DNA from 4 places in the Chryseobacterium wanjuense genome. Region 1 is predicted to be linked to each of the others. Evidence: riboswitches for the same ligand, from Rfam matches in the RefSeq annotation. Region 1 holds a riboswitch; each other region holds the start of a gene.
The links. A riboswitch is a leader RNA that binds a small molecule or an ion and turns the genes downstream of it on or off. The one in region 1 is predicted to bind cobalamin.
Positions count from the first base shown of each region.

Region 2: linked by a shared signal. The riboswitch ahead of metE (5-methyltetrahydropteroyltriglutamate--homocysteine S-methyltransferase) and the one ahead of BMX24_RS13085 (TonB-dependent receptor plug domain-containing protein) in region 1 are both predicted to bind cobalamin.
Region 3: linked by a shared signal. The riboswitch ahead of BMX24_RS02080 (TonB-dependent receptor plug domain-containing protein) and the one ahead of BMX24_RS13085 (TonB-dependent receptor plug domain-containing protein) in region 1 are both predicted to bind cobalamin.
Region 4: linked by a shared signal. The riboswitch ahead of BMX24_RS02580 (acyl-CoA thioesterase) and the one ahead of BMX24_RS13085 (TonB-dependent receptor plug domain-containing protein) in region 1 are both predicted to bind cobalamin.

Region 1 is NZ_FOIU01000002.1:287,458-290,854, forward strand. Features, by position in the region: gene BMX24_RS13085 (TonB-dependent receptor plug domain-containing protein) at 1-1,268, opposite strand, end outside; cobalamin riboswitch at 1,380-1,564, opposite strand; gene BMX24_RS13090 (SCO family protein) at 1,689-2,369, opposite strand; gene BMX24_RS13095 (YHS domain-containing protein) at 2,356-2,628, opposite strand; gene BMX24_RS13100 (hypothetical protein) at 2,840-3,202, opposite strand.
Region 2 is NZ_FOIU01000001.1:1,179,691-1,183,087, reverse strand. Features, by position in the region: gene BMX24_RS05320 (hypothetical protein) at 1-305, shown strand, start outside; gene BMX24_RS05315 (hypothetical protein) at 413-835, shown strand; cobalamin riboswitch at 907-1,091, shown strand; gene metE (5-methyltetrahydropteroyltriglutamate--homocysteine S-methyltransferase) at 1,496-3,397, shown strand, end outside.
Region 3 is NZ_FOIU01000001.1:456,297-459,693, reverse strand. Features, by position in the region: gene BMX24_RS02085 (cytidine deaminase) at 96-578, shown strand; gene BMX24_RS20955 (hypothetical protein) at 680-907, opposite strand; cobalamin riboswitch at 1,023-1,199, shown strand; gene BMX24_RS02080 (TonB-dependent receptor plug domain-containing protein) at 1,229-3,055, shown strand; gene BMX24_RS02075 (YncE family protein) at 3,069-3,397, shown strand, end outside.
Region 4 is NZ_FOIU01000001.1:562,061-565,457, reverse strand. Features, by position in the region: gene BMX24_RS02590 (endonuclease MutS2) at 1-616, shown strand, start outside; gene BMX24_RS02585 (hypothetical protein) at 897-1,697, shown strand; cobalamin riboswitch at 1,761-1,947, shown strand; gene BMX24_RS02580 (acyl-CoA thioesterase) at 2,056-2,439, shown strand; gene BMX24_RS02575 (HD domain-containing protein) at 2,745-3,335, opposite strand; gene BMX24_RS21305 (hypothetical protein) at 3,338-3,397, opposite strand, start outside.

The DNA of each region.
Region 1 (3,397 bases):
GTCCATTCTGTTCTGTCAGGAGATTTTGAATTTTTTTCGACATCTTCTGAAACGAAAGTTCCTAAAACGCTTCCTAAAAATTTAATCCGTTTCCATTCATACGTCGTTGCAAAAGCAGCCAGTGTCGTGTATCGCGTCGGAAAAGAAAAATTAACCAAGTCTGCGTTCAGATTATTATATTGAAAATCTACACTCGCACTGATATCCCAATTCGGAGTGATGGAATACAAATTGGAGGAAGACACATACAGTTCTCTTTGTATATATTGATTCTGAATTTTTATGGACGAGACCGTATCAACATAATGGGTATAATCATAAGCAAACTTGGCTTTTAATTGAGTTTCCAGTTTTGGGAATATTTTTTTCTTAAAAGTTCCTTGTACGAAATAATTTTCATCGGCCTGTCTTTGACCTCTTCCGTCGAAACGGTTGTTCACGATCGCTGCAGGAATTCCACGATTTGATAAATATCCGTATCCTCTGACATTCCAGCTTCCATTATTGACTGTTCCGTTAAGGCTTGTTTCAAAACGTTTTGCATGAATATCAGAATCCATTCTTTTGGCAATTGTATCGTAAGCAATTTCTCCGTCGGGGTATTTTTTTGTGTAACGGTATTTGTAAACGCCATCACTCTGGATAAATTCTGAACTGAAGCTTGCTGAAATATTTTCCGAAATTTTCTGTTCTAAACGAAAAGACGGATTAAATAAATCAATGGAACTATTTTTAAATCTTACAACGAGATTTGTTTTTCTGTTTCCTTTAAAAATTGGAATTTTTGGTTGTAAATAAATAGAACCCGACGAACCAAAATCTTTTGCAGGTTGAAAAATTTCACTTTTTTGACCATTGTAGAGAGAAATTTCCTCCAGATCATCCAAAGAATATCTTCCCAAGTCCACGACTCCATTCTGGGCATTCCCGATTTGAATTCCATCATAAAAAACACCAACATGCTGACTTCCCATACTTCGGATATTGATTGTTTTTAAGCCGCCAATTCCGCCATAATCTTTAATCTGGACTCCCGAAAAATACCTCAACGCATCAGCAACCGACTGACTGTTGAGCCGTTCCAGCTCTTCACCCGACAACACCTGTGCAGGAAGAATTTCTTTAAAATTTTTCTTCTGAATATTGACAGGAATGATTGTATGTTCCTTAAGACTGTCCTTAGATTGTGAAAATATAAGCTGAGCAGCCAACACAAAAACTGTGATAGCCACCTTATGAAGTTGAGATGTAAAAAATTTTGTCACCATTAGCTCATTAAGAATAATGATGACGCTAATGGATATAAGAATACAACGACAAAGCACAGCCGTAAACTGCACAGAATCATTGATGTCCTAAGCTTTATTCCACGAAAGCGTCAAACGTTAAATCTTCTGGCAGGTCTTCTGACTTACTCCGTTTTTGAAATCCTTCCCATTAAAAACAGTGGATATAATCTTCAAAAACTTTTTTTGTGGAGCTTACAGCAGCGGGTCTGTTCCGGATTTTCACCGGATTCCCTTTTAAGCGCTTTTTATGGCTCACCAGATTTCGGCAAAGATAGAAAATAATTAAGAATAAATGATGGAAGGATAATTATTTTGGTAGAGAGCTGGAAATCAGGATTTTGAAATTACAAGCGAAAAGCAAAGAACTTCAAGCTTCCATCATCCAGCTTCCTACCTAATTTATTTTAATAATTTTTTGATGTCTTCAATTAATATTTCTCTGTCAGGATGGTATTTTCCGGTCAGTTTTGGAGATTTTCCTTCCTGATCTTCATAATTCAATCCAGAGTAATACAGAATCGGCATATTGTCTTTGTTGTATCTGCAACGGATGTTTCCGTCTTTGTCAACAAGGGCGATCATTCCGCTGTGGTTGAGACTTTCGCCTTCATCTTCTTTATCGCCAACATAGATATTAAACTGATCTGCAATTTTTCCGATATAATCTCTGTTTCCTGTCAGAAAATGCCAGTTTGGAGACTTAGCGCCGATTTTTTTAGCATGTTCTTTTAATAATTGCGGTGTGTCATTTTTAGGGTCAATGCTGATGGAAATAATGCCAAAATCCGGACTGTTGATTTCATCTTCGATCGCCCTCATATTGGTATTCATCACAGGACAAATCGTCGGGCATCTGCTGAAGAAAAACTCGACCAGATAGACTTTTCCGAGCATATCTTTATTGGTGATTTTTTTGTTGTTTTGATCGGTCAGTTCAAAATCCGGAACTTTCATGACGGTGTACAAATTCTTTTTAAAATATCCCATTCCGACACCGATTCCGACGAAAAGCAAAGCGATAATCACAATGGGAATGATCACTTTACTCTTTGTATTGTTGGTTTTTTTATTTTTGGACATATTTTTCAGGATTTTTTTTGAATTCATCTTTACAACCAGCACTGCAAAAACCGTAAGTTTTATTTTTATACACCGCTGTGTCTTTCATATCCGGTTCCGTCGGCATATGGCAGATCGGATCTTCTGCGTTGGCAAATTTTATTTTTTTTGTATTTGATTTTGAAGATGTATTTTTTTTATGCTTTACTTTAGGAGTTTCCTGAGCACAGGCCATTAATGATATAGACAGAAATGCTGTCAAAATGATTTTAGATTTCATTTTAGTTTAAATTGAAATTAATGATAGTATTGAATGAAATTGATTGACTTTTTTAAACTAATTTAATATTGAAATCATTTTAAACGTAAGGTTCGCAAAGTTTTTCGAAAACTTCATATTTATACGTTCGCAAGGGCGTTAACACTCAGCAATTGATAGCAAAGGTTATTTCAATATTAAATTCAACTAAAAAATTAGTTTAAAATAAAAATTAAGCTAAAGGTGGATGAAATATTCGGGAAGAATATTCTGAAGTATGAAAATTGATATAAGCCGAATTTGGATTTTTTATTGGAATATCAAACTGGTTTTTATCTGAAAATGAAAGGATTTCGTTGGATAAAAAGACGTCCAGTCCAGAAATTTTTATCGTTTGAGAATTGTTGGATTGTTTTTCTGTTTTTGCCAATTCTTTTTCGACGTAACATTTCCCTTTACATGTTGATTGTGGAATATTTCTGTTTTCACAAAGGTTTTTTACAATGTAATCATAATTAATCGCATAATTAACCAATGGCAAAACCGGTCGTATTGCAATCGTGAAAATAATGAATATGGAAATGAAAAACTTCAATTGATAATTCTATGGTACAAATATACTACTGAAATTGTGTATGTGGTGAATTTATGATGAAAGTCATTTTCTGGTTGATGGTTTTGGTTGATGGTTGATTGAAATAAAGGTCAGTTAAAAAAATTAACCGAGGGTTTTGTTTCCCGCTGATTTTAGGACTCTGATAATCCTTGTCAAGGTTTTAAACCTTGACAA
Region 2 (3,397 bases), on a different contig from region 1:
GGAATTTTATTGCTGAATTAAAATTATATTCTTCAAGAAATACTCAACTTTATAGAACTTTACTTCATGAATTCGGACATTACGTTCATTATCTGGAAGTTGTGGAACGACCTGGAAATGAAGATGAGGATTATGAGGAAAAAGAAGCTCGTGATGATTATTATATGAGTATTCCTAAAGTTGAAAAAGAAAAATTTGCACATCAATATGCGGATCGTCTAAAAAATAAATTGATTGAAGACAAGATTATTCCTTTTGACAGAATTGAATTAAACACTAATCTCACAAATACTTTTCACAAATAGTATCAATATTATCAGTTGTTGAGAGAATCTGGACTTTAGAGAAGGTAAAATCTGCGTATTTTAGAAATCCCGATTTGAATTTAGTTGAAATATGAAATTTCTTATAAATGATAGACATAAATCATCCTGAATCTGAATTTATCTTTCAGGCAGGAACATTCACAGATAGAATTAGGAATTATTGCAGGAAATATATTTTAGAAACATTTGAAGAAAGAAAAATCACTTTTCAGGATATGAAAATTGAAGGTTTGATATTACAGGAGTTCTCAGAAATCCATTTTAAAGAAAATTTTATTAGCATTTCTCTTTTAATTAATGATTTAAATACTGAAATTGAAAAATTAGAATCTATTAATATTATTAGCGAAGATGGAAATTGTACTGTTTGCAATACAAAACTTACAACTTTCGATACTTTAATCAAAGAAAAAGATTTTAGATTTATTACTATTTGCAAAAAGTGTCCTAGTGAAATTTATAACATTTTAAATAAACTTGATTGGCTAACAGGAGCGGCATTTATTTAATTTAAAATCCAAAATTTTAAAAACTCAAACAAATATTCCCTACATTTGCCCCGAAAACAGTTCTTTAACATACTTCATCAAACGGAAAAGGTTTTACATAACGTAGATTAATAGGGAATCGTGTGAGAATCACGAGCTGTCGCGCAACTGTAAGTAACATACCAAAAGTTTTTGTCCAAGAATATCCACTGTGCAAACGGGAAGGATGACAAAGACTGTTACAAGTCAGGAGACCTGCCTGTTCCGAATTGACAATGCTTTCGCGGTTTGAAGCTTTTTGGTCATACAGATGATACTTTTTGAACGTATTTTGGTTTAAAATTTTAATCTTAATTTTTTAAACGCAAAGATTTTTTTGTTATAGCTTCTTATTTTTAGAGAGCAAAGAATTGCGACTTTGTCGCTGATGAAGCTAATGTTTCTTATACGTCCGCTTCTTAAAATCAATGAATTGATTCTTCTTTGCCTTCTTGAATATTGAAGGGTTTTTAATTAAATTTTGCGTCAAAAAAATAAAAAATTTAAGCCAATCCTTTTATTAAAGGAAAAATTACGTCCTCATTGTATCTACTCTATTCCACAAAATTTCTTTCTACAACTGCATTGCGAAGCATCTGAAGAGCTTTTAAAATCATTGTTTAATTTAAAAGTTTTAAGAAAATGCAAACGCACATTCTTGGCTATCCGCGTATTGGTAGCAACAGAGAACTCAAAAAAGCCTGCGAGCAATATTGGACGGGCAAAATCGATGTAAACGACCTTTTGGAAGTAGGAAAAACCATCACTCAAAACAACTGGAAACTGCAGCAGGAAGTAGGAATCGATCTTATCCCCTGCAACGATTTTTCGTATTATGACCAGGTTTTGGACATGACTTTGACGGTTGGAGCCATTCCGGAACGTTATCAGGAAATCGCTTTCAAAAAATCTGAGACCGATCTTTATTTTGCGATGGCAAGAGGTTTCCAGAAAGAAGGTTTGGACATCACTGCGATGGAAATGACGAAATGGTTTGATACCAATTACCATTACATCGTTCCTGAATTTCAAAAAAATCAGGAGTTTACATTATTTTCCAATAAAATTATTAAAGAATTCATCAATGCAAAACAGGCGGGAATCAATGCAAAACCTGTAATTATTGGCTTGCTGACGTATTTATTATTAGGAAAAGAAAAAGAAGAAGGTTTTGATAAACTGGATTTAGCGCAAAATTTGCTGCCGGTTTATATTCAAATCTTGAAAGAGCTTGAAAATCATGGTGCGGAATATATTCAGTTTGATGAGCCGTTTTTAGCTTTAGATTTAAATGAAAAAGCGAAAGAAACGTATCAGTTTATTTATGCTGAAATCAGAAAGCAGTTTCCGAAACTTAAATTTATTGTGACGACTTATTTTGAAGGATTAAAAGACAATCTTTCACTGGCAACTTCCCTTCCGATCGATGTTTTGCATATTGATCTGGTTCGTTGTCCTGAACAATTGGATGAAGTTTTAAAAACTATTCCTGAAACATTGAGCCTTTCTTTAGGAATCGTCGACGGAAGAAATATCTGGAAAAACGACTTTCAAAAATCATTACATTTTATTGAAAAAGCAGTTCAAAGAATTGGTTCGGAGAGAATTTTCATTGCTCCGTCCTGTTCATTGCTGCACGCTCCTTTTGACCTGGATTCTGAGAAAAATGAAGACATTTTATCTCCTGAAATCAAGCAATGGATGGCTTTTGCGAAACAGAAAGTATATGAGATTGTTGATTTAAAAAAATTAGCTTCAGAAAATCCGGATTATAACGCGTTACAGGCTTTAGCAGAAAATAAAAAAGCAATTGAAAACCGTAAAACCTCAACATTAATTCACAATCAGGACGTAAAAAACCGTGTTGATGTAACAACTGAGGAAGATGCACAAAGAAACTCTCCATTTACGATAAGAAAACAAACGCAGCAGGAAGTATTGAAGCTTCCTTTATTTCCGACGACCACGATTGGTTCGTTTCCGCAGACTAAAGAGGTGAGAAACTGGCGGGCAAAATTCAAAAAAAGAGAACTGAATGCCGAACAATACGATACTTTATTGAAACAGGAAACCGAAAGAACGATTCGCTGGCAAGAAGAAATTGGGATCGATGTCTTGGTTCACGGAGAATTTGAGCGAAACGACATGGTGGAATATTTCGGGGAACAATTGGCTGGATTTGCATTTACACAAAACGGCTGGGTTCAAAGTTACGGAAGCCGCTGCGTGAAACCTCCTGTGATTTTCGGAGATGTTCACAGACCGAATCCGATGACGGTGTATTGGTCGAAATATGCGCAATCTTTAACTCAAAAATGGGTAAAAGGAATGTTGACGGGACCTGTAACGATTCTTCAATGGTCTTTTGTGCGGGATGATCAACCTCGTTCATTGACTTGTAAACAAATTGCACTAGCGATTCGTGATGAGGTGAATGATTTGGAAAAAGTGGGAATCAGAATCATCCAGATTGATGAACCTGCGATTCGTGAAGGTCTTCCGTTGAGAAAATCTGACTGGCAGAATTATCTGAAATGGGCGGTT
Region 3 (3,397 bases), on a different contig from region 1:
GAATATTTTTAAGTTAAATTTTTGAAAAATAAGATAATATTGTCCACCTCATTAAAAAGGAGTAATTTTATCCCCCTTTTTTTAATTCACAATATATGAAAAAAGAAACTCAAATCAGTTACGAATATTTTAAGAATAGCAGTGAACTGAACGATATAGAAAGAAAATTGTTCGAAAGAGCAAAACAAGCCCGCGAAAATGCATACGCTCCCTATTCACAGTTTTTGGTAGGATGTGCCATTTTGCTTGAAAACGGAGAAATCTACTCCGGAAACAACCAAGAAAACGCAGCTTTTCCATCCGGGCTTTGTGCAGAAAGAACAACATTATTCTGGGTTGCCGCCAATTTTCCGAATGTAAAAATTAAAAAGATTTTTGTAGTGGGTGGCCCGAAAGAATTTCATGAGAAAAACCCTCCGATTCCGCCTTGTGGAGCCTGCAGACAAAGCTTAATTGAGTATGAAACAAAGCAAAATGAAAATATCGATCTCTATTTTTCGAGTATGAATGAAGAGGTGGTAAAAGTGCATTCTATTAAGGATTTGCTGCCGTTTTATTTTGATGCGACGTTTTTGTAGGATGGAATTTTTAGTTTAAATAAAACAATTTTATTTCAGTAACATCAACTTTGTCATCCTGAAAGGATCTAAGCACTAATTTTTTAAGATGTTTTCTAACACTATGTTGAGATCCTTTCAGGATGACAAACTTCGTGTGGAGTTCCTATTTTTCTGGAGATTGCTTTACTTCGACAGGCTCGCTCAGTACAGGCTGATTTCCCTCCTTGCAATGACATAAAGAAATGGATAACTGCAACCCTAGCCCCGATAGGAACGGCATCCTTTTGGGTTGCGGGCGGAGCATGAACTGAAAGTTTACGAACGTAGTTCAGGAGCCCGTAACCCAAAAGATATAGTGGATAGCGGGAAAAAGCTTCTTATTATCCTGAGTACAAAATGACCGAAGAATTTCAACTTTTCTGTTAATATTTTTCTCGTTTTTGCATTTTTGACGAATAAGTTTATCTTTGCAAAAATTTTGGTTTCCAATCATTTGGAATGAAAAGGGAATTGGGCGAAAATCCCAAACTGTCCCCGCAACTGTAAATCGCAACTGAAATTTCTACGAAAAACCACTGTGAAAACGGGAAGGTGTAGAAAAGCGAAAGTCAGGAGACCTGCCAAAATTATAACTAAATACATTGCTTTCGGAGGAAAAGTAAAATAGAATGGATATAAAAAGATCTTTAGTACTGCTTTTTTCGTCTTACGGTTGTTTTCTTTTTGCACAAGAGAAGACGATAGATACCGTTTACATCTTTGATAATCAAATGAATAAGGTGAAACTTTTTCATAAAGTCAATACCATTACCCCAAAAGACATCGAGAAAAATACCACCAACCTTTCGGAACTTTTACGTTTTCAATCCCAGGTTTATATTAAAGAAAATGGTCGTGGAGCTGTTTCTTCGCCTTCATTCAGAGGGACAAGCGCGGGACATACTGCTTTTGTGTGGAACGGAATTAATATCAATTCTAATTTTCTGGGACAGGGAGATGTGAATAATATTCCGCTTTTCGGATATGATCAGCTCGAGGTAAAAGCCGGCGGAGGAAGCGTGCAATACGGAAGCTCGGCCATCGGAGGAAGCATTCACCTGAATAATAACCTTGATTTTAACAAAGATTTTGGAGCTGCACTCTATTCTGAAGTCGCTTCTTTTGACACTTATAATAATTTTGCGAAGGCTTCATTTAGCAATGATAAATTCAGTTTTAAAGTTTCGGGAAATTATTTTATCAGCCAGAACGATTATGAAGTTCGGGAGAAGGAGTACATCAACAGAAACGGAAGATATTACAATACCTCGGTGAATGTAGGAGCTTCTTATAAAATTGCTCCCCATCAAACAATTTCGTGGCAAAACCAAATTTTTGACGGCTCACAATACTACCCGATTTTTGTAGAAAACGGAAATAAAACCAAATATAAAGCCCAGACTTTAAGAAGTTTATTGGCTTGGGACATCCATAAATCCAAGCTTTCCAACAGTCTGAAAGCGGCTTATACAGAAGATAATTTCCAGTATTTCGGAGATATTGACAAACCTAAAGAAAGCGGTGCGGAAGGAAAGAATTATATTTTTAAAAATGATTTTAATTATTTCATCACCCCAAAAATCAATGTCAATGTGATCGGAGAATTTCAGGTGAATAAAGGAGAAGGATATCAGTCGGGAATAGGAGATATCAGCAGAAACATGGGATCTGTAGCCGGTTTGGTGAGATATTTTGCGACTCAGGATCTTCGTTTTGAAGCTGGAGTGAAAAAAGATTTTGTGGAAGACATCAGCTCTCCCCTTCTATACTCTTTTTCAGGAAAATGGAATGCCATGAAATGGTATAACATAGGAATGAGCGTTTCCAGAAACTTGAGAATCCCTTCCTTTAATGATCTTTATTGGGAAAAAGGAGGAAATCCTGACCTGCTTCCGGAAACTTCAACCAATTTGGATATGGATCATGAATTCAGTTTTGGTGATTTTAAAATTACTTTAAGTCCGTATTACATGGATGTCAAAAACTACATCAACTGGCTTCCGACACCTTACGGATACTGGGCTGCATTCAACACTTACAAAGCTGAAATTTACGGTCTGGAATCTCAGGTTACTTTTAATAAAAACTTTGGAAAACACGGTTTCAGGCTGAACGCCGGGTATACCTATTCAAAATCGATCAATAAAGACACGGGAATGCAGATGGTGTATGTTCCTATTCATAAAGCGTTCGGGAATATCGATTATCAGTATAATTTCCTGAGAGTGTATGTTCAGGGGCTTTTCAACGGTCTTACGTACACGACAACAGACGAAAAAAGAGCGGATGCGATAGATCCATATTTCGTTTTGAATACTGGCATTTCTGCTACCCTTCTTAAAAAATATACTTTAGGATTTAAAGTAAATAATATTACAAACACAGTCTATCAAACGGTTTCCTATTATCCGATGCCGAAAAGAAACTACAGTGTTTATGCAACAATTAATTTTTAAACTAAAAAATATTATGAAAATAAACAGACTTTTGACACTTGTATTTGCATCTGCATTACTTTTCAATGTTTCGTGTAGTGATGATGATAATGTAACGGAAGAAATGTACTACGGAAACGGATTCCTGGTTGCGAATGAAGGAAATTTCGGGAAGCCGAATGCTGAAGTGACGTATGTAAGTTCGGATTTAAGCATTAAACAAGACAATATTTTCTCCAGCAATAATGGAGGCTCAAATCTTGGAGATGTTTTGCAGTCGATCACTTACAGCGGAGAAAATGCTTATCTTTTATTAAATAACTCCAATAAAATACAGGTTGTCAACCGCTATAACTTTAAGAG
Region 4 (3,397 bases), on a different contig from region 1:
TTCTGCTAAGAAAAAAGTAGAACATGATATTGTAAATCTTGATAAAACGATTGTAAAGCTTCAGCAGGAAAAATTTGAGGTTGAAAAACTGAAAACTGATCTCGCGGAAAGAAAAGAATCTGTTGAAGATAAGCGCGATAACCTGCAAAAACTGAACGAGCAGCTTCAGCAAAAGTTGTATAATTTTCAAAAACTTTACGAAGAAGAACATCGTAAACTGCAGTTTGGAAACAAAATTGAAACGTTCATCGACAGCTATACCAAAGGAAAATCGAGGAAAGATGTGGTGAAGGATTTTGTGAAGCTTTTGGAACAGGAAAAATTCAGGAAAATAGGAGCTGACAAAGATGAAAGTAAACGGCTTCAGGTGGTGAAAAGAAAAATCACCCAACAACTGAAGAAGGAAGATGTCATTGAAAAAATCGCCGAAACCAACGAAAAACTGGAAGAAAAGCGTAAAACAGACCGCGCTCTGTGGATGAAAGTCGGACAACGGGTTCGCATCACCGGAAGCACGAGTGTGGGAACGATCGAAAAGATCTCCAGAAATAAGGTGATTGTGAATTACGGAACGTTCAAGACGACGATTGATGCGGATGAATTGGAGAGAATTTAAATTTATATGGTTAGGCATATAAAATAATCTCTGAAATAGCCCATTTTGTCATTCTGGAAAATGTAAAGCTAACAGGTTTCAAAAACCTGTTAAGTTTGGATAATAAACAGATTAGTTGTCGATGTTAAGATAAAAAAGAGTGTCGTTGTGGCACTCTTTTTATTTAAATTTGAATTATGGTCAAAAGTTTCGAAATGTTTAAAAATTAAAGATTTAAAAGAATTGAAACAGTATTATTAAAAGTATTTAATTTATATATTTGAACTGTCAAAAAAATTTCATGATGATTTCCGTAAGCAAAGCGTTTTATTTATCTGTTTTCTGTCTTTTTTCTTTGGCTTTGATGAAAGGTCAGAATAAAGTTCCTTTCGGCGTTGTAAAAGCTGAGGAAGGATATGCCATGGTGCGTGTTCACAAAGAAGATTACCGAAAAATCATTGATAAGATCCGCATGAAAACAGGTGATGTTTTTGTTTATGTAAAGCCGGCTCCGGGAGAAACCGAATGGATCTGGATCAAATATCCTGAAAAAGACGACACCGAAAAACCTTTCGTAAGATACGACAGCATCACCAAAGAAGGAATGGTGAATAAAAACCGTGTTGTTTTTGTGGATCAGCTGCCGCATTTTACGCCTTCAAAATCTAAAAACGGGAAATCATTGATCTTCACGGACGATACCAATCCGAAAATTCCGGGAAATCAAAGAACAAAAGTCATTATCGATGTTTATCCTTCGTACGCCAAACTCAAAAAACAGGAGAAAGATGCGAACGGAAATATCATTAAAATTGATAAAGTAAAATCCTGGGGAGTCGGAACTGAGCTTCCAGAAGACTTAACCGAAATTAAATCCATCCGGGTACAGCAGCCGGGAAGAGGGTCTGTTTTTGTGAGGGACGCCATCAAAAATATGTTTATGCCCACGATGGATTTTAGCAATATCGGAGTGACGGCCATCGACAACGACCATATTTTCCTTTATATGATCAACGGTTCAGGTGCCAACCGTTATACCACGATCTGGACTATTAAGCAGGGAAAGGTCGAAAGTCAGATCATTTTCAAAAATCCGGAATAATTCGTTTATAATCATTATTTTTACATCGAAAAGTATTGAGCTTTTGGCTTCTTGCCTCTTGCTTAGTTCTTTTTAGAAACTGGTTTTGCTTAACTGCAGATTAAAAGGGAATCGTGTGAAAATCACGAACTGTCGCGCAACTGTAAGTAACTGAAGTCTTTATAAAGAATCCACTGTCTCGTATTACATAAGATGGGAAGGAAATAAAGATGTTACAAGTCAGGAGACCTGCCTTTTCTTTAAACAAAAAACTTTCGCGATTTGAAGTTTATTGATCTGATGGATGCTTCAGGGATTTTTGTCTCTGTTTTTCTGTAGTTTTAATAATATTTCATTTCGCATTAATTAATAATGAAATATGACTACAGAAGAAAGAATTACAGCATCGGAAACCAGAATCTTTAAAGCAGTTTTCCCCAATACAACCAATCATTACGATACGCTTTTCGGAGGTACGGCCATGCAGCTGATGGATGAAGTGGCATTCATTACCGCCACACGTTTTGCCAGAAAAAGAGTGGTGACCGTAAACAGTGATAAAATCGATTTCAAAAAGCCTATTCCCGCAGGAACGATCGTCGAGCTGATCGGGAAAGTAGCCCACGTCGGAACTACCAGTATGAAAGTAAATGTAGAAATCTACACCGAACAGATGTATTCTTACGAAAGGGAAAGAGCAATTGTCGGCGATTTTACTTTTGTGGCGATTGATGAATTCAAGAAACCAATTCAAGTATTATAAATAAAAGGCTCCGGCGGCCTTCGGCCGCCGGAGCTCAGTATTTTCAATGTTTTTTTAAGCGGTTTCGGCGGGCTTTGCCCGCCGAAACTTTTTATTTTTTTAATCGTTTTAATTTACAAGATTACCACTCATTTTGTCATGCTGTAAGCATTTAAACAAAGCAAAATTAGATTGTTGACGGAATAATAAGACGTCAAATTCATAGATTTTCGAAAAAATCTATCAAAAAAATTCCCGATACATTGTTCTTCATTACCTTATGAAAAACACTCAAATTAACGGGAGTGCTTCTTTCTTATTAAAATTTATTTCAACACCTTTTCCGTCTCCAAGTTTTTAACCATCAGCAACTGAAAAGCCTCTCCCAGTTCATCCGAAGCACGACTGATTGCATTTTCCAGCATATTTCTGATCTGCTTTTCCGTAACACCGGCTTCTGTCCAGCTTTTTCCGGAAGTGTGGGAGTTTAAGATAAAAGGCATGATTCTGTCGATGGAGCAGGCAAAAATTGCATCCGGAGTTTTCTCTTCTTCGAATTCCAGCCAAAGATCAAAGAATTCTGAGCGTAAAGGTTCGTCTAAAATTCCGAAAATATTTTGAGCAGAGATTTTTTCCCTTTCAAACTTTCCGACCATTGCCGCTTCGTCGAACAAAAAAGTATCTCCCGCTTCAATTTCAACAAGATCATGAATTGACAGCATTCTGATCACCCTCAACAAATCAATATCTGCTCTGTTTTTTGCGTATGGATAAAGGATTTGGGCTAAAATAATAATCTGCCACGAATGTTCCGCCGTATTTTCCCTTCTGGAATCATCTGCATTGTAATTTCTTCTCTGTACATTTTTTAAGGCATCAACTGCCAGAATAAAATCAATCTCCTTCTGTATCTTCATTATTAATTTTCTTTATAATATTCGTTTATTGGATATTCTTTAATATTGGTAATCCATTTATC